DNA from 4 places in the Psychromonas sp. KJ10-5 genome. Region 4 is predicted to be linked to each of the others. Evidence: predicted binding sites of a transcription regulator. Region 4 holds the regulator's gene; each other region holds the start of a gene.
The links. Region 4 encodes LexA, which represses DNA repair genes until DNA is damaged. Its sites were predicted from a motif close to TACTGTATNNNNATACAGTA; they were not measured.
Positions count from the first base shown of each region.

Region 1: a site for LexA is predicted at 2,467-2,486, ahead of AC0L3W_RS05375 (LexA family protein). Genes of this name have one in related genera too.
Region 2: a site for LexA is predicted at 3,331-3,350, ahead of AC0L3W_RS03565 (SulA-like leucine-rich domain-containing protein). Genes of this name have one in related genera too.
Region 3: a site for LexA is predicted at 3,153-3,172, ahead of AC0L3W_RS03725 (YebG family protein). Genes of this name have one in related genera too.

Region 1 covers NZ_CM147864.1:1,183,054-1,188,125, forward strand. The annotation lists gene AC0L3W_RS05370 (translocation/assembly module TamB domain-containing protein) at 1-2,159, shown strand, start outside; gene AC0L3W_RS05375 (LexA family protein) at 2,506-2,916, shown strand; gene AC0L3W_RS05380 (Y-family DNA polymerase) at 2,916-4,172, shown strand; gene AC0L3W_RS05385 (ribosome recycling factor family protein) at 4,175-4,540, opposite strand; gene AC0L3W_RS05390 (hypothetical protein) at 4,760-4,915, shown strand.
Region 2 covers NZ_CM147864.1:755,600-760,671, reverse strand. The annotation lists gene AC0L3W_RS03575 (TonB-dependent receptor plug domain-containing protein) at 1-1,760, opposite strand, end outside; gene rdgC (recombination-associated protein RdgC) at 2,126-3,034, shown strand; gene AC0L3W_RS03565 (SulA-like leucine-rich domain-containing protein) at 3,358-3,774, shown strand; gene AC0L3W_RS03560 (YaeP family protein) at 4,046-4,249, shown strand; gene serS (serine--tRNA ligase) at 4,354-5,072, opposite strand, start outside.
Region 3 covers NZ_CM147864.1:794,112-799,183, reverse strand. The annotation lists gene thrS (threonine--tRNA ligase) at 1-1,638, opposite strand, end outside; gene AC0L3W_RS03730 (glycosyltransferase family 2 protein) at 1,886-2,767, shown strand; gene AC0L3W_RS03725 (YebG family protein) at 2,805-3,068, opposite strand; gene AC0L3W_RS03720 (paraquat-inducible protein A) at 3,259-3,852, shown strand; gene AC0L3W_RS03715 (paraquat-inducible protein A) at 3,845-4,477, shown strand; gene AC0L3W_RS03710 (PqiB family protein) at 4,467-5,072, shown strand, end outside.
Region 4 covers NZ_CM147864.1:2,882,752-2,887,823, forward strand. The annotation lists gene metA (homoserine O-acetyltransferase MetA) at 1-551, opposite strand, end outside; gene AC0L3W_RS12555 (GNAT family N-acetyltransferase) at 816-1,301, shown strand; gene AC0L3W_RS12560 (SCO family protein) at 1,354-2,034, opposite strand; gene lexA (transcriptional repressor LexA) at 2,092-2,718, opposite strand; gene AC0L3W_RS12570 (type II secretion system protein N) at 2,825-3,574, opposite strand; gene gspM (type II secretion system protein GspM) at 3,592-4,071, opposite strand; gene gspL (type II secretion system protein GspL) at 4,071-5,072, opposite strand, start outside.

The DNA of each region.
Region 1 (5,072 bases), 1.7 Mb from region 4:
GAAATCTTACTGTACAAGGTGATGCAACCATTGCCGAATTGCCTTTTGCAAACTTAAAGGTAAGTGCTAATAATATTGTTGCTAGTGAGCAAAAAATTCAATCTGTTAATGTCTCTATCAGCCCTGAAAATGTGTCTAACAAAGCAGTCACACATAGTATAAATGTTGACCTTGAAAGCAGTATGGCGAACAGTGATTTAACACTGGCATTTACGCAACGCATTAATGATTGGCAAGCACAACTAAAAGAAGCAGTAATCGATAGCGAGCAGGGTAAATTAATACTTGAGTCTCCATTTATTGTGACAATAGAGCAACAAACAGTGAACGTGACAGAGCATTGTTGGTTAGCTAGTGATAAGGCAGAGTCGAAAAATGGTCAACTTTGTGTTAACAAACTAAGTGCCGGTGAAGACGGTGATATTGATATCAGTATTAATGAGTTCTTAATGGCTAGCATTAATCCATTCATACCAGATACTTTGACGCTTGAAGGTTCGTTAGACGCAGATGTTAATTTATCTTGGGTTAATAATGAGAAGCCAAATATTGATCTATCGGTCGATGGCAACAAAATAGCACTAAATATTCAAGATACAGAGGTACAGCAACAACCAATAAATTACCCTGTAGAGCAGTTACATATTGAAGTTAAAGCAGATCAAAAAAATGCTGATTTTTCTGTTCAAGCTATCTCTGACGGTTTAATTAATGCAAATATATCTGGTCAAGTGAGCCCTTATGACAGTTCACCTTCCATCGATGCTAAATTGAATCTACAAGTACCAAATTTTAATGCATTTTCGATATTGATTCCGCAAGTTGAACAACTATCGGGACATCTTGAGTCAGATATTAATGTAACTGGTACATTAGATAAGCCCGTTTTAGAAGGGCAGATATTAATTGCAGATACCGCCATGAAGGCACCGTCTTCACCAGTACAAGTATCTGACCTAAATACACAAATTAAAATTGAACAAAATAAGGCTGATATCGCTGGATTCTTTTTCACTAATAACCAAAAGACACCTAAGAAAAAATCTAATAGTTTCGTGGATACTTTAGTAGCCATTAAAGATACAGCCATCAAAAACACCATTAGCATTCCGCAACGTATTGCTAATATCCAAAACGATGACAAAAAAGAACAATCAAAGGGTCGCGTAGATATTTCAGGAGTATTAGATTGGGCAGATGAGTTTAAAGCTGATGTACATCTAGAAGCTGACCAAATGTTGATCCAAGATTATTCTCAAATTGAGTTGTATATTAGTCCTAATATTGACCTGATTTACGATAAAAGTATCAGCGTAGACGGTGTCATTAACATCGACAAAGGTAAGATAACGGTAAAAGAATTACCTGAAGGTGCAGTAAGTACTTCTAGTGATGTGATTGTTGTTGATGCAGAAGAAAAAACCGATAGTGCTGATCTACCTATGAAACTTAATGTAAAAATATCAATGGGGGATAAGTTACGTATTCAAGCACTAGGTTTAGACTCATTGATTAAAGGTGATTTACTAGTTCGTAAGGAACTAACCAAAGAGTTGACGGTAAATGGTGAATTAACTTTCTCGGAAGGGAGTTATCGTGCTTTTTCACAGGAGCTAGTTTTACAGAACAGTCGTGTTGTATTTCAGGGGCTAGCGGATGCACCCTATTTAAATATCGAAGCCATTCGAGATCCTTCAGATATCGAAGATAATGTCACAGCCGGCGTGCGTGTAACAGGTACTCCCGACGAAATTCAGTTAACGATTTTCTCTGATCCATCGATGTCGCAACAGAATGCACTCTCGTATATTACTCGTGGTTACTCCATTGAAAGTGCTTCGGGTGATGATAGTACCAGTCAACTAGCTGCGATATTAATTGACTTAGGCGCGGGACAAACAGACGGTGTGATGAATAATATTGGTGAAAGCGTCGGGATCAAAGATCTGTCTCTTGCATCCAGCGGCCAAGGTAGTGAACAATCAGTTGGTTTGAAAGGTACTATTGCACCTGGTGTGGAAGTAAGTTACGGCGTAGGCGTTTTTGACTCTTTTACTATATTTGCTATTCGTTATGAGTTATTCAAACAGTTCTATATTGAAGCATCAAGCGGGCTATCACAAGCCGTAGATGCTTACTATGAATGGGATTGGGACTAATCGAATAGTCGTTTTTGATTAAAAAATCACTAGCAAGATATTGTTTTCTTGCTAGTGAATAATCATTCAACTTATAACTACAACATGAATCAAACTCGCTACTACACAAAGTACTTACCTAGTAATTTTCTTTCTTAGTTAATATTTAATTACATTAAATATTCTATATTTTTCACACTTATATCGCTTAGTTTAAAGACTAAGTTATATAAGTGAATGATACTTTAATTAAAGTAATGAAAAATTTCCCATTTAAACCCACCATTTCATCTTCTACTTGTACTTATACTAAAGTCGCCTATAATTTAACTGTGTTTTTATACAGTTAAATTATATTAAGATAGTTATGAAATTTATCCCCATTACAGCAAGTGCCGGTATTACCGGATTCGAAAGTCCTGCAAGTGATTACTTACAGCTCCCATTAAGCTTGGATGCTTTATTAATAGAGCATCCAAGTGCAACTTTTATTGGCAAAGCAGATGGTCATTCTATGCAAGGTGTTGGTATATACAGTGGTGATATTCTGATTGTAGATAGGCACCTGACAGCCAAAAATAATGATGTGATCGTGGCAAATTACAATGGAGAGTTCATCTGTAAACTCATTGATATTGTCGGTCGCCAATTATTATCTGCCAATCCTAGATATAAAGCTATTGCGATAAATGAAGATGATCAATTTACCATAGAAGGGGTCGTCATTCGCTCTATTCGCTGTCACCGTGATAGCCTGTTATTAGCGACAACCTTTTAATGTTTGCCTTAGTCGATGCCAATTCCTTTTATTGCAGCGCAGAGCAAGTCTTTCGTCCGGAGTGGCGAGACAAAGCCATCATTGTTTTATCTAATAATGATGGCTGTATCGTTGCAGCCAATAAAGCTGCAATTGCATTAGGTGTTAAAAAGTTTCAACCTTATTTTAAAGCACGCGCTCTGTGCGAACGATCTGGCGTTATTGTTTGCTCCTCAAACTATGAATTATATGCCGATCTCTCGCATAAAATGATGCAAGTAATAGGACGGTTTGCTCCTGAGCAACATATCTATTCCATTGATGAAACTTTTTTAGATTTTAATCACTGCGTTCAAACAATACCAAACTTAGCGCTTCATGCACAAAAAATTCGCCGAGCCGTTTGGAAAGAAACACGATTACCTGTTTGCGTTGGTATAGGAAAAACCCTTACCCTAGCAAAAGTAGCGAACCACGTTGCTAAAAAATGGCCTGGGTTTCAAGGTGTATGTGTACTTGATGACTCTAGCTTTATACAACAAGTCTTTAATCAATTATCTCCTATTGATGTTTGGGGAATAGGTCGTAAAACTAATAAGAAACTCCTCGAACAAGGTATTAACACCATACAAAAACTCAGAGAAGCTAATCTAAAACGACTACCTAGATCCTTATTTAATGTAGAGTTACAAAGGACCATCAATGAATTGAATGGGATTCCTTGCAAGTTGTGGGATGGGATAAGAGCCGATAAGCTACAAATTTTTTCAACACGTAGTATGGGAAAACGCATTACGGATATCGAGGATTTACATCAAGCCTTAGCTAAACATATTACCATTGCAGCAGCAAAAGCCAGGCAACAAGGTTCCCTATGCGGCACATTATTAGCCTTTGCATCCAGCAGCCCCTTTGACCAAACGCCAGCAAGTTATAAAGTAATTATTCATTTTTGCCACGCAACAAATGATACTTCACAATTGCTTAATGCTCTAAGTGAATGCATAGAGCAGCTATTTAATGCCAGTGTTCGATACTATAAAGTGGGTGTTGGATTGTTAAATTTAAGCAGCGCAAAGCATCAACAATTTGATCTGTTTAATGCTGTTCATAACCCATCCTTAATGAATGTGGTAGATGGAATTAACCAGCGTTATGGTACTAATAGCGTATTTTTTGCAGCGCAGGGAATACAAGAAAGTTGGGCAATGCGCAGAGAATTATTGACACCTCAATACACTACTCAATGGCCGCATATTCCGAAAATAGGGTGTTGATACTAATCACTAAAATCCTCTGCAAGATCAAAAGCAATTCGAGCCTCGCTCAGGGAGCAGCCTGTTTGTGCAATCAATTTATTTAATGTCATATCAGGATAAGAGCTAATCAACTGCTGTAAATTAACTTTAGGCTTAGGGAGACCTTTTACAATTGCCTGGTTAATCCAAAGTAATTGAAGATCGGTTAACAAAAGCATCAACGATGTTAATTGTGTTTCACTGCCACTTAGTAACCAGTTTTTAGAACGACGAATACGTTTTAAAGTACATTGCTGTTGGGTAACTAATGCTAAAACTTGTTGTTTATCATCAACACGACGCACGAAACTATTTAACTGTATTGATAGTATTTTAGAGTGACTCACTAACAAGCAATCTCCAATTAAAAGACGAATAATGACAGATTCAATGATAAATCATGAACAAGTAGATATATGTATCGTTATATTGTAAAGGATTTATAACGGCCAAATGAGTGATTTGATAACTGTTTTTCTCAGTAATAAATTGGTCATTGCTTGATCTGTTAAGAACCTGAATTGACAAGTTAACATGAAGCTTATTTATACTATAAGGATAATAAATTGAAACATTATGTCGGTCATAACATCAATTTACCTATCTTAATGTTAACTGCTGAGCATGATTTTCCATTAGAAAACGGCTGGCACAAAAGAACAGTTGATGTAGTCATAAATAGAATTATAGGTAAACAAAAAATCATTTTAAACGGTGGTTAATGCAGGGCATTTTTGATTTTTAAGCCCATTTCCAAAATCAATCTCTAGCCCTCATTTTCTACCTTCTACAGATCCAGTAGGTTTCAATAGAGTCGATTTTCATAAACAATTAAATAAAGAAATAAAAGCGTTTTTAGATGTGAATATATAAAAAAAT
Region 2 (5,072 bases), 1.8 Mb from region 4:
GCTTTTGCAATAAGTTGACGCATATAAGCATCATGACCGATCGCTTCTGTTGTACCTGCTGGCAGATCATATTGATAAGAAGTTAAACTATAGCCAATTTCAGTATTAAGTTTACGGTTAGGACTCCAATTTAACGTTGCTTCTCCACCATAGGTTGTTAGCTCACCATCGGAGACAAAATTATAGGTAATGTAAGTAAAGGTATCGTTAACGTCTGGGTCAATCACCAACACATTACGTGCTTTCGTATGGAATAGAGATATATCAACTCCCCAGTTATCTTCACTGTATCGATACCCCAATTCTTTAGAGAATGACTTTTCTGCATCAATATCATTATTACCTATTATGTCACTTCTAATACCTAAAGATGAATTAACACGAGCAATATTATTGTATTCAAGAAATGAAGGTACACGTACTCCCTGAGAAACAGCTCCCCAAATAGTATGACGAGATTCAGGAGTCCATAAAAAACGAACCATAGGTTGATGCTCCCACCCGGTGAAACTATTTTTTTCTGAACGGTTACCAATAATCAGTTTAAATTTGTCAGGAACCAGATTAAATTGAAATTGGATGAATCCACCAAAGTGATCATAATGATTGAGATTACTGAGATTGCTAAAAAAATCGTTCTCCTCAATAAACACATCGCTGTAACGATAGTTTACCCCCCAATCAAACTGAGTATGTTTGATTAACGTATTCATTTGGTAATCAATGTCTGTGGTTAAAAATTTATCTCTATAATAAGCTTGTTCGCCGCGTTGAGAGCTAAAGGAAACCTGTAGCATTTGATTTGAAACAGGGGATATACGGTGATCTAACCGTGTCATTAATTGTAAATAATCGAGGGTATATTGGTCATAAACATAACTTGATAGATTCGTATTAACATCAGCTAACCTTAAGTTTTGCCCCATATCAATATTGTTATACCAAACTTGCGCTAATAAACTTAAATCATCATTAATATTAAAATCAACTCGCCCATTTAGATTTTGTTTTTTGCCATCATCATGTGCAGACAAGTCCTTTTCGCTTTTACTCGACTCATCAGTTTGCTCAACACCACCAGAAATTCTAAAGGAACTGTAATTGACTAAATCGCCACCGACTCTAAAATCGACCTTATAATCTTGCTTTGTGCCAGTAGCCAATTGCACTATATTATCGCGCGTATCCGCGGTATGTTTAGTAATGATATTAACCACACCGTTGGTCGCATTGCTTCCCCATAGTAGTCCTCCCTGACCACGTATAACCTCTATACGTTCTATATCATACAGAGGAACATTAATAGCTTCCCAATACACACCTGCAAAACCAGGGTTATAAATGCTTTGACCATCAATCATCACCAATAATTTACTAGAATGTCTTCCCGCAGTACTTCTAGTGGTAATAGCCCATTGGTTATTATCTAATTTTCGCACTTGCATACCGGGTACTAAAGTCAATGCTTGAGCAACGGAAGTAACACCTGATTGGATTATTTCTCGATTAGTAAGTACATAAATAGAAGCGGCAGTGTCAGATTTATTTTGTAAACGCTTCATAGCAGACGTCACTTGAATATCCGCTGCCATTAGACTATCAAAATCTAAACTCGGTAAATCATCGGCTTCATTATATTCCTCTGACTTCCCGTAAGCGGGATGAGTAATGAATGCAGTACTAGATAGTGCGAATAAAACAGTATAAAAATATTGATAACGTTTCACACTCGACATGATAGTTGCTTTAGTAATTTCCATATAAAAAATCCGTATCTTGATAAAATAACAACTCTGATAATAACTAAATAAAATCATGCAGTTAAGATAGCACTATTTTATTTAAGTTTATAATGCATTTAATTGTTCTATGACATATTAATAACCACTTACTTTCTAAACTGGCGCGAAGAGAAGCTAAGAGTAAGGTTTAATCATTTACCAAATAAAAAAGAACTTGTTGCACTAGTATAGGCATAAATAATATATAAAAACCAAATTAATATATCAAAATAGGTAATCAATAATGAAATATTTGTTACCTCATGAAAGCAAGTTTTGATGCTTGTTATAAAATCATTTACACTCGAGAGCTATTTAACCTCTTACATATTAAGGTGCATTTCATGTTTTTTAAAAACCTTCAAGTTTATCGTTTTACTCGTCCTATGGAACAAGACGACAGCGCACTAGAAAGAAACCTAGAGGAATTTAAATTTAAACCTTGTGGTAGCCAAGATATTTCAAAACTAGGCTGGGTTTTTCCAATGGGGAAAAATGGCAGCATGTTCACACACATTCACCAAAAACAAATTTTGATATGCCTTAAAAAAGAAGAAAAGATGTTGCCAGCCGGCGTCATTAAAGATCAATTGAATGAACGTGTTGAAGCTATTGAGTTAGAGCAAGGTCGAGCATTAAAGAAAAAAGAAAAAGATAGTTTGAAAGAAGACATTATTATGCAACTGCTGCCTCGCGCATTTAGTCGTACCTCTCAAACTTTCGCATGGATAGATAATGAAACCAACATGTTATATGTTGACTGTTCGAGTGCTCGTAAAGCAGAAGAACTTATTTCGCTACTACGTAAAACCTTAGGTAGTTTGCCAGTGGTTCCTGTTCAATTACAAAACCAAACGGATGTTGTAATGACCGATTGGTTAGTTGAAGGCAATATTCCTGCAAACTTCCAACTAGAAGATGAAGCAGAACTATGCTCAGCCTTGGAAGGCGGCGGTATTATTCGTTGTAAGCAACAGGATCTTCTGTCGGATGAGATTAAAAAACATTTAGACTCAGATAAGTTTGTTACTAAACTAGCATTAAATTGGGCTGATAGTATCTCCTTTGTGATTGGAGAAGAGTTTGCACTAAAACGTCTAAAATTCTCTGACGTATTGCAAGAACAAAATGAACACATCGAAGCAGATGATTATGCAGCACGTTTTGATGCCGACTTTATATTGATGACCGGAGAGATAAAACAACTTGTCCCTTCATTAGTGGAAATTTTCGGTGGCGAACAAAGCTTGTAAACAGTAAAAGCATTAATTTAATCCAACTAAACCTGCTCCTGAGCAGGTTTTTTTATATCTAATAAGCCCACTAATTTGCGTGATTAATATACATACTTAAACGTAAATACTCTTCTAAAATACTAAAACCATCCAACCGTTTATTATTTTTAAACCAATTACTGACTATTCTGATCACTAAACACCTCGCCACCACAGTAAATTAGTCGAACATTTAATCAAAAAACACAAAAAATGAGCAATATAGACAAAATTTACTTGATCAATGCAAAAAATAAGAATACTGTTGTTACATACAGTGTTTATTTATACAGGTGAATCATATGCTATCTAGATTAATGACAACAACACAAGTTAACCCATTTTTATTACAGGATTATGAGCCAGCAACGGCAGTAAATACTGAGTTAGTGAATGTGCATTATCAAGAAAACAACTATCAAAAATTGTTGTCGCATATACAAGCAGGTGAAGATCAAGGCTGGATACTGTTTCTAGCTCCACCGGGGAAGCCAAACACACAATTCTTTCAAGCAGCAGGCATCGATAAAAGTCGTGTGTTGATGATTGATTCAAGTAAAGTAAATGATCAATTAACGCTGTTATCGGCGCTATTAAAAAGTAACAATTATTGCACTGTAGTAACTTGGGTTAATGAGTTGTCTACACAAGCTCGTTCGATCATCGAAACAGATGCACAACAAACCAACACAAGTTGCTTTATCTACTGTAATCAATAAACAATGTTATAAATTAAAAACTTTATTACTAACAGACATTGCAAAGTTATGTGCATACTTAGTCGACATGAAGTATTAACAACAAGTAAACAATGGTAAAAAGTCATTTAATGTAGCTAAACTTGACCCAGGTCATTTGCTACTAAGTTGCCTTGTTTATACTCGCTTTATAGGCTGTTTTATTCGTGTAAGTTTTGTAAAAAACAGCAAATTAATTACACTAGAAGACTGAATCAAAATTTAGCTAAATGTGTTGTAATAAGGATCTACTATGTTCAAATATAGCGAAAAAACTAAAAATCTCATTAACCTTATTGGTAGTGGCGATACAGCTTATGTGCCTAAAGCAATTTCTTGTGCGGTTAATACATTGGATGAAATTGCGCAGGATACAAATTTACCAGAAAAAGTAAGAGAATCGGCTGCATTTGCAGCAGCAAACTTAGTATTGAGTGATTATAACGATGATGATTAGCGAATAACTGAGAAAAGCTGATCTTTATAAATAAAAAAACACTGAAAAAAAAGGAGCATTACGCTCCTTTTTTCATGAATTAATACCTTTAGCTTTAGACTAATTTAACCAATATGTGTTAAACCGCCCATATAGCTTTGCAGTACAGCAGGGACTTCGATACGACCATCTGCACATTGATAGTTTTCTAAAATAGCCACTAATGTACGACCTACAGCTAAACCAGATCCGTTTAATGTATGTAACAATTCAGGCTTTTTCGCACCAGAACGACGAAATCTTGCTTGTAAACGACGTGCTTGGAAATCACCCACGTTAGAACATGAAGAAATTTCTCGGTAAGTATCTTGAGCAGGTAACCAGACTTCTAAATCGTAAGTCTTAGTCGCACTGAACCCCATATCACCAGTACACAATACTACTTTACGGTAAGGTAACTCTAAGTTTTTCAACACTTGCTCTGCGTGACCTGTTAACTCTTCTAATGCTTCAAAGCTTTTGTCAGGGTGAACAAGTTGCACCATTTCAACTTTATCAAATTGATGCTGACGGATCAGGCCGCGCGTATCACGTCCATAAGATCCAGCTTCGCTTCGAAAACAAGGAGTATGTGCGGTCATTTTAATTGGTAGATCTGATTCATCGTAAATCACATCTCGGCTCATATTTGTTAATGGCACTTCAGCCGTTGGAATCAACGACATACCAATACCCTCTTCCGTTGCTGGATTAGTATTAAATAGATCATCACCAAATTTTGGTAACTGGCCAGTACCGTATAAGCTATCTGCATTGACTAAATAAGGAACATACATTTCAGTAT
Region 3 (5,072 bases), 1.8 Mb from region 4:
AATATTCATTACAACCACCTGTTGAGGTGATAACCAAGTTGGATAAATACCCGCATACTCTTCTGTTAAAATACCGATGAAACGTTCTAAAGAACCTAAAATCGCTCGGTGAATCATAACAGGCGTATGACGTTCGTTATCTTCGCCCACATAAGTGGCGTCTAAACGACCTGGCATTGAGAAGTCTAACTGTATTGTACCACATTGCCACGCACGACCTAAACAATCATATAAAGTAAATTCGATTTTTGGACCATAGAAAGCACCCTCTCCTGGTAAATACTCGAATTTAACACCATTTTCATCTAGTGCATGTGCTAATGCTGCTTCAGATTTATCCCATGTTGCATCATCACCAACACGTTTTTCTGGGCGAGTAGATAACTTAACCACAATATCTTCAAATCCGAATGTTTTATAACATTCAAATACCATATTGATACAAGCAGATACTTCTTCAAGAATTTGTTCTTCTGTACAGAAGATATGTGCATCATCCTGTGTAAAACCACGAACACGCATTAATCCGTGTAAAGAACCCGACGGCTCGTTACGATGACATGAACCAAATTCAGATAAACGCAATGGTAAGTCACGGTATGACTTTAGACCTTGATTAAAGATTTGAACATGGCCAGGACAGTTCATAGGCTTGATTGCGTAATCACGGTTTTCACTACAAGTACAGAACATGCCGTCTTTGTATTTATCCCAGTGACCAGACTTTTCCCATAATGAACGGTCTAAAATTTGTGGTGCTTTTACTTCTTGGTAACCAAAGGCAACGGTTTGTTCACGAATATAGCTTTCTAGCTCACGGAAAATAGTCCAACCGTTTGGATGCCAGAACACCATACCCGGTGCTTCTTCTTGCATATGGTAAAGGTCTAACTGCTTACCAATTTTGCGGTGATCACGTTTTGCAGCTTCTTCAAGACGTTTTAAGTAAGCATTTAGCTGTTTTTTATCCGCCCAAGCCGTTCCGTAAATACGCTGTAGCATTTTGTTGTCTGCATCGGCACGCCAGTATGCGCCTGACACTTTCATCAATTTAAACCATTGACTAAATTTCATCATTGGAACGTGTGGTCCACGACACATATCGATATATTCTTCGTGGTGGTATAAACCAGGACGATCATCTTTATCAATACCTTCAAGAATCTCTAATTTGTATGGTTCATTACGTTCTTTAAATACAGCGATAGCTTCATCAACGCTTACTTTCTTTTTCACAACGTTATAATTAGTTTTCACTAACTGTTGCATGCGTTTTTCAATTTTTGCTAACTCTTCATCATTAATGGTTACGTCTAGATCAACATCGTAGTAGAAACCGTTATCAATGGTAGGACCGATTGCCATTTTTGCTTCAGGGTACAATTGTTTAATTGCATGCCCCAATAAATGAGCACATGAATGACGTAATATTTCTAAACCTTCATCATCTTTACTGGTGATGATCGCCACTTCAGCATCGGTTTCAATAGGATCACAAGCGTCAACAAGTTGACCATTAACGCGACCAGCGATACAAGCTTTTGCTAAGCCTGGGCCGATATCTGCAGCGATTTCCATTATAGAAGTAGTGTTGTCGAATTGACGTTGATTTCCATCGGGAAGAGTAATAATTGGCATGCTAATTTCCTCACAGTGATGCTTCCAACCAAAAAGCATATGTATTTTAGTAATTTAAAACGAGCAGGCATTCTAGACAAATAATAAGCATATTAAAAGCCTGAATTAGCCTTATCGCAAAAGTTTAACCGCAGAAATAGTAAATAAATTAAGTCTTCGCTCTTATCTTATATTTTTGGTAGTGTTGAGACTGATACATACTAATAATGTTTAATGTCCGAATAGTTTTTTATGGAAGGTCATGCACATGATAAATGTTTCTGTTTCTGCCGTTATTCCTGCGTACAACCGCCCAGACTATTTAGAAAGCGCGATTAAAAGCGTATTGAGCCAAACCTACCCTATTACAGAAATTATCATTGTTGATGATTGTTCAACCACTGATCTACTACCTGTTATTTCAGCTTTTGAAGACAAGCGAATTCATTATCATAAATCGACTAAAAACATGGGTAATGGTTATTCTAGGAACCAAGGTACTAAATTAGCCAAAGGTGAATGGATAGCTTATTTAGATGACGACGATATTTGGTTTGACAATAAAATTGAATTACAAATAAAAGCGATTGAAAAATATAAGTGTATCGCATGTTTATCTTCACTAGAGCATTTAGAGACAGGAAAAATACATCAACCGAATGTCGGTGAATTTGTAGAAGATAAACAGCTCCGACTAGGTAACCTATATTGTGGCACGTCAGGGCTGATTGTTTCTAAAGCAGCAATACTTCCTTTGCTCTTTGATGAAACGCTAAAGTGTGGAGTAGATTGGGATATCTATATACGACTTAATCAGGTCGGTAAAATTCACTATTTACATCAACCTTTATTTTATTATCGACAAGGTAACCACAGTGGAATAATAAGTAGCTTAACTAAACTTAATATTGAAAACTATGAGTCTAGACTAACAGCGATTAAGAAACATCGTCATTGGTTGGGAGAGCATAAATATAAAAAAAGACTCGCAAAGCAAATTTTATATTACGCATTTTCAAAACCTAAGCCTCAAGATTGGATTTATTACTCTATTAGAGAAGCGGGTCTATCTGCTACTTTAAATGTCATAGTCAAAAAGTGTTATGAAAAAATAAAAACAAAATTGGGCTTTACAAGTAAGCTTGTTTGATAAATCAGAAGTTGATATTTAACTCATCAAATACCGATTAACCTTCTGCTTCAGAAGTCTTTTCAGTACCAAAGTTATTACCTTTGAATAGGCTTTGTACTATATCTTTATTACTCGCTATGTATAGACCTAGCTCTTCCAGTTGCTGATCATCCAATGAGACTGGACTATCACTTAGAAATAATGCGATTTGATCAGCGCTATCTAGCATCTTATCGTATGCATCGGCTTCTTTCTTACTGGTAAAGGTCATTTTTTCAACACCCTTTCTTTCTACAATGTATTTAATGATGACTGCCACGGTGGCCTCTTTGTTATAACAATTAAAGATGGTTTATGCCCATACTCACTTTAATTCTGTAGTCAATATGGACACAGCAAAATAACATGGGTATACATACAGTACTACTTGTACTTTAAGAATGCAAATTTTGTCATCTTATATTTAGTTTGCTATCTTATTCAGTATCTCAAATTACTGATAAGTAAGTATGAATACAATTATTTGTAGGCACTGCGACCTAGTCTCAGAACGCCCTGTTTTAACAAAGGGTTATGTTGCCAAATGTGCTCGTTGTCAACACACTTTGTATAAAGCGAAAGCCGCTAATGCCAAGAAAATATTAGCCTTAGCACTCACGGCATTATTACTTGCTCCTCCCGCTTTTTCATTCTCTTTAGTTTCCGTGCATTTACTCGGAGTGACTGAACAAACTAACTTATTACAAGGGGCATTATTATTAATAGATTTTGCGCCTATTGTCGCTTTTGTAGTTATTTTTTGTGCCGTAGTCGCTCCTGTGCTACTTGCGGCTTGTATGTGTTTTAGCAGCGCTTGTATTGTATTAAATAAGCGCCCTCGCTTATTAAGTCCAGTGCTTAAAATGACCAGTCTACTCATTCACTGGTCTATGTTAGAAGTCTACATCGTCAGCTTCATGGTCGCCCTGTTCAAACTAAATAGTTATGCTGATCTCTACTACGATAATGGACTATTCTTTTTAGTCGCTTTGTTAATTCTTAACATGAGTATGATATGTGAATACAGCAATGCTTATTATTGGGACTTCTTAACCAATGAATAAACCATTAAAAAGTGGCTTAAGTGCGATTCAGCAAGACACACAGCTATGTAAAGTGTGTGATCGAGCGTCATCCATTAGCCTAAATAAAACACACTGCCCGCATTGTGGCACCCCTATTTCAGTGAGAACGAAGCACAGTATCCAAAAAACCTGGGCATTATTATGCATTGCGTTTATTTTTATCTTTCCCGCTAACATTTATCCAATAACGTATTTACTCAAAAACAATGAAGCTTATCCAGACACCATTTTTTCTGGCATCATGACCTTAGTATCTACAGGAATGACTGGTATCGCGATTATAGTATTCGTCGCTTCAATGCTAGTGCCCGTACTAAAAATCATTGCTTTAGCTGTGATATCTTTAGCCGCTCATTTCAAATGGAAGATGAACCCTAAAAGGCAACTTCTTGCCTATACTATTGTCGATTGGATAGGACGCTGGTCAATTCTCGATCTGTTTGTTATTTCAATTATGATGGCCGTATTTGATAAAGGTAACTTTTTATCTGTATACCCTGGAATTGCCGCAACCTCTTTTACTGTGGTAGTGATCACTACCTTATTCGCAGCACAAAGTTTCGATACTCGCTTAATATGGGACGCTAACCTCGATGCCAACTAATATAAACTCCAGCACTGACTCAACTTCACAGCCAGTGATTGCTCCTTCAAGATCAATTTCACCGATTTGGTTTTTGCCGTTTATCGCAGCAGTATTAGCAATTTGGATCCTAATTCAAAACATTACCCATCGGAATGTTCAAATTAGTATTCATTTTACTAATGCTGGCGGGATCATTGTTGATAAAACCAAAGTTCGTTACAAAGGAGTTATTGTAGGTACCGTCAAAAAAGTCGAATTAGATGAAGTTGATGGGGTAAACGTGATCGCTGAAATTGAATCGCATGCGACCTTCCTTCTAAAAGAGAAAAGTAAATTATGGTTAGTATCACCTAAAGCCTCTTTAACCTCTATCACGGGGTTAGATACCTTATTCTCAGGTAGTTATATCAATATATTGCCCGGAGAAGGTGATGATGCCACAGAGTTTATGGCAACAGCAGAACAGCCAATCACTATTCCTGATAATGCATTATTATTAAATTTAAGTAGCACGAATGCGGATTCCATCACTATTGGCACACCTATATTTTTCAAGAAGATCCAAGTGGGTGAAATAGCACGTGTCAGATTGGATAAATCAGGCAAACGCGTC
Region 4 (5,072 bases):
TCAAAGCCGCGTACTAAAGGGTGTTGATGGTGATGTGTTTTATGCGGATAAATGCCTGATAACTTATCATCACGTGTTACTTTATCTAGACCATAAAATATTTTTAAAGCTGCTTGTGCTGCCCAACATAAAAACAATGTTGAAGTAACATGATGACGAGACCACTCGACGATTTCAGTGAATTTTTCCCAATAGTAAACATTTTCAAAAGGAATTGTGCCTAGCGGTGCACCAGTGATAATAAAGCCATCCCACTTTTGTTCTTTAATACGTTCAAAGTCACCATAGAACTTATCTAAATGTTTTTGTGGCGTATTACGGCTTGCTCGTGCATCCACACGTAATAACTCAATATCAACTTGCAAAGGAGTATTCGACAGTAAGCGCATCAACTGTGTTTCTGTTTCAATTTTTTTCGGCATTAAATTTAAAATTAATACACGTAGTGGACGGATATTTTGATGACTTGCGCGTGTCTCAGACATCGTAAAGATGTTCTCAGATTTTAAAATGCTCGATGCGGGCAAATCATCTGGAATACGAATTGGCATAATAGCTTCCTCTACAAATAAACGTTTAGATGTCTAGAAGTCTAACACTATAATAAAATTTAGACACCATTAATTCTAATTTCTACTAATCACGTAGAAAGTCTTTCTCTCTTTGGTCATAGAAAACAATAGGTTTAAATAAAAACCAATACCATGCTAAGCAAATCCAGTGAATCAACTCCCTTTATTGAGCGACTATTCTAGTATCTACTTAATGCTTTCGTTAGACTGCTCACATCAATCAATAATATGAAAGGAATGACTATGCTAGAAACTAAAACGCTTATTGCAGATTTAAACAACCCTCAACATGCTAAAGCATACCTTAGTTTGATGTCTCACTATGCTAGCGATCCTATGGGTGGTGGTAAAGATATTAGTGACTATGCTAAACAAAATTTAGTACCTAGCTTAATGAAGCGAACGGATGTGTATATTGTATTGATTTTTGATGGGGATACACCTGCTGCTTTATTAACAGCCATTGAAGGTTTTTCTACTTTTGCTTGTAAACCGTTGTTTAACATACATGATGTAGTAGTTCATTCTGACTACAGAGGCAATGGATTAACTAAGCACTTATTTGAAAGAATTGAAGAGTTAGCTAAATTTCGAGAGTGTTGTAAAATAACGCTAGAGGTATTGAGTGGCAATGAAGTCGCTTGTAAAGCCTATGAAGCATTAGGATTTTCGGATTATCAATTAGACCCAGAATTTGGCAGTGCTTTATTTTGGACAAAGACACTATAAATTTCGATCAGTAACCATTAGTGAATGTTAATGGTTACTGGCTATATAGCAGTTATTTAATCGTTTGATCTTGCTTATAGCTAGCTTGAATGTTTTTAATATCTTCAACCATTAAATCCATATTAACGTGATTAATACCTTGTTCATTACGGGATGCTTTGAAGGTTGCATGAAATTTACCATCTGGATTAATCAGTACTATAGAAGCACTGTGATCTACCAAGTAATATTCTTCTTTTTCACTCTTTTCAACAATACTATAAATCAACCCTAACTGCGTAACAAAAGGCCACAATTGCTTATGTGTACTGGTAACACCAATAAAGTTAGGATTAAAATAACTAACGTAATCAGCTAGTTGCTCTGCTTTATCACGATTAGGATCGACAGATACAAATACAACTTGAGTACGCGTATTTTGATCATTTTGTAAGTTTGGATACACACGATCTAAATCAGCTAAGGTCGAAGGGCAAACATCTGGGCAAAAGGTATAGCCCACAAAAAATAAAGTCCATTTCCCCTTTAAGGATGCATTAGTAAACGCGACTTTACCTGCTTTTTCAAAAGAGAAGTCTGGCAATGCACGGCTAGGTTGATGTATGACTAAAGCTTTATTATGAGTAATAAAAGGTAAACGACTACTGAAGTTTAATGCATTTGCTTGTAGGACACCAAACAACAAACAAAACCCCATCATGATGCACGTTAATACAATAATTAAAGGTTTCATTTATCTCTCTCTATGACTAGATTATATGGTCATTTTTAGTAAAAATGACTGTCCTAATTACATCCAATCTGCAGTTCTAATAACCCCTACAGCGATACCTTCGATATCAAATGATTGATACTCTAAGTCCACTTTAATCGGATCAAACAAGTTATTTTCTGCTTTTAAAGTCACTTGTTTTCCATCACGATAAAAACGTTTTACGGTGACATCTTCTTCAACACGAGCAACAACCACTTGGCCATTATTAATATTTTGCGTTTTATGCACCGCTAATAAATCGCCATCCATAATACCAATATCTTTCATGCTTTCGCCTTGCACGCGCAATAAAAAATCGGCGGCGGGGTGAAACAAAGTAGGGTCAACGTCGTAATGCGTTTCAACATGCTCTTGCGCCAAAATAGGCTCACCAGCTGCTACTTTACCAATTAATGGTAAACCTTCTACTGCGACTTCGTTATCTTTGTGTTCCGTCACAACTCGAATACCACGCGAAGTGCCTGATAGAATTTCTATTGCACCTTTACGTGCCAATGCTTTTAAATGCTCTTCAGCTGCATTCGCACTTTTAAAACCAAGAATCTTTGCCAGTTCCACGCGCGTTGGTGGCATACCTGTCTTCGCTATTTGATCTTTAATTACATCTAAAACTTCGCCTTGGCGTTTAGTTAGCTCTTTCATTAGGATCTCCACGCATTAATAAACTGTAAACATACACAGTGTATATTCATACATGGTTAAATACCAGTTAAGACGTTATTTTTATTCAATAACCTGTGTTAAGGCTTTATAGCTGACCACTGAAAGTCACTGTGGTTGCTCCGCTGGTATTTTTAGGCCCTATCCAATTTAATGATTTAGCCACTGAAGGTGCTAACTTATCAGTACCTTCAATCTCACCGTTTAGTTTATACACCCCGCCCTCACTTAAAGTGATATCTAGCGCGGTTGTTAACTCATCTGATTTTTGACTGACAAAGGCAGTAATGTCGCCATCATCACAACCCAATTCAACAGTTGGAGAGTCAAGATTTACTCTGCCTAACTGGCTATTCACAACAGCATTTTGCCACAAGACATTTCCTTGCAATTGCTGACAATAAGGCTGACCTTGCACAAATTCTTTGATCACGGCGGAAAATTGACCTTCAATTTTAACCGGTAGACGCATTGGAATAAACGTAAGTAATTCTCTAGAGCTTAAATCTAAAATAACATTTGTCGCTTTAATTCCTGCTGAACCATAACTGACAAAACCTTTACCAGACATCGCGTCAGATCCATTATAAAACGAGACATCGCCAGCTAGATTTAACGTGAATAAGTCCATTAAGCTAACGTCCCATTTTACGTTCTCAAAACTCAATTTGCGATTCACTTCTATTTGTTTTGCTTGCCCTTGCCAAATAGTTCCGCTGGCATTTTGGATTTTAATACCATTTAACGGTAACCAATCCACCACCACTGCCGCGGGTAATTTGACTATTAGGGTCATGAGATAAACCAAGACGACCAAGATTGCAATTTTAACTTTCATTGAATGCCTTTAATATATTAATAACTTAATGTTAAACGATTAACTTTCACCAAACCTTGCACTTTATCTTGGCTTAAATCTGCACTGTTAATTTTAACTTGGTGTTGATTTTGTAAGCTGGTTATCCAATCGATGAACTGGTTAAATTCAATTTGATTTATCCATACATCTACTGTGTCATTACGACTTTGAATACGCGTTATATTGATTTGATTACGCTTAGCACTACTATTAACAAGTTGTGACAGTGTTTGTCTTTTAGCAGCATCTTTATTTACAACACCCGCACTAATGACTTTATTCGCATTCACTTTTACCCATTCCAGGCTTTGTTGTGCGTTCTTAAGTTGCGTTTCACTGGCCGCTAAATTATTAGCTAAGGGTTGCCATACAATGAAGTAGATAAAAGCAATAAATAAAATAACCATAGAAACAAAGGTAAGTTGCTGTTCTCTTTGGCTAATGCTTTCCCACCAACCTTTAATTTGTTCCAACATTATTTAACCCTCACAGTCACGGTACCCGCAATACGATCGGCATTATTGCCTAATGTGCCCTGTTCAAAAGCGTAACGTGTTGGTACTTTTGCAGCGAATTGTTCAAAAGCTTCGAAACTGTCGGCACTGATAGTTAAACTCAGCTCTTGATTTCGACTCACGTATTTTAGATTGGAGATTTCAATACTAGGCACCGCTTTTAATGCAGGTAATAATTCATTTAAAATAATCAGTAGTCCAGTCTCTTCTTTATCTACATCCGTGCTAGCCAATAACGTTTTTAAACGTTTTTTAATACGACTATATCGAAGGCGACCTTGATCTGGAAAAGCCTCTTGATAGACATCTTCTACTTGTGATTTTACGATTGAAATCTGTTTTTCAGTCTGCTCTATTTTCACAAATAAATTAATCACTAACACTGCAAACAAGATACCAGCAGCCATTGCCACACCTTTCCATTTATGTAGTTGTAAATGGCTTTCTTTTTGTATCGCAAACTCACCTGTTAATAAGTTGAGGCTATTATGGATAGAGCCTTCAGTTAATAACTGCATTGGTAAAACAGGTGTTGCAGCTATCCACTGTCCAACAGGAATATCAGGTAAGGGACTGTAGCTTTGAATCACTTGCTGAGTATTTTGCTGTAACCGTAACGCTAATACATCACCCAGCATTTCATCTTCACAACTCCAAGCTTGGAAATCGCCTTCACGAATCAACCATTGCTTACCCTGTTGCAAAGCTTGCCATTGTGTTTCGTCAGCTGTTGGTAAGGCTAATGCCTCAGGAATCATACGCTGACAAAATATTTCAGCTGCTTCTAACCAATCCAACCAAAGTTGTAATTTTGTTTTAAAACAGATTGCGACTTCTATTTGATCAACTTTTTTAGATAGCACAGAAAAATGCAATTTATCCACATCACTAGCCAGTTCGTCTTCCAGCATATAAGGTAAAGCTTGCTGCATTTGTCGTGTAAAGCCACCTTTAATGGTTAC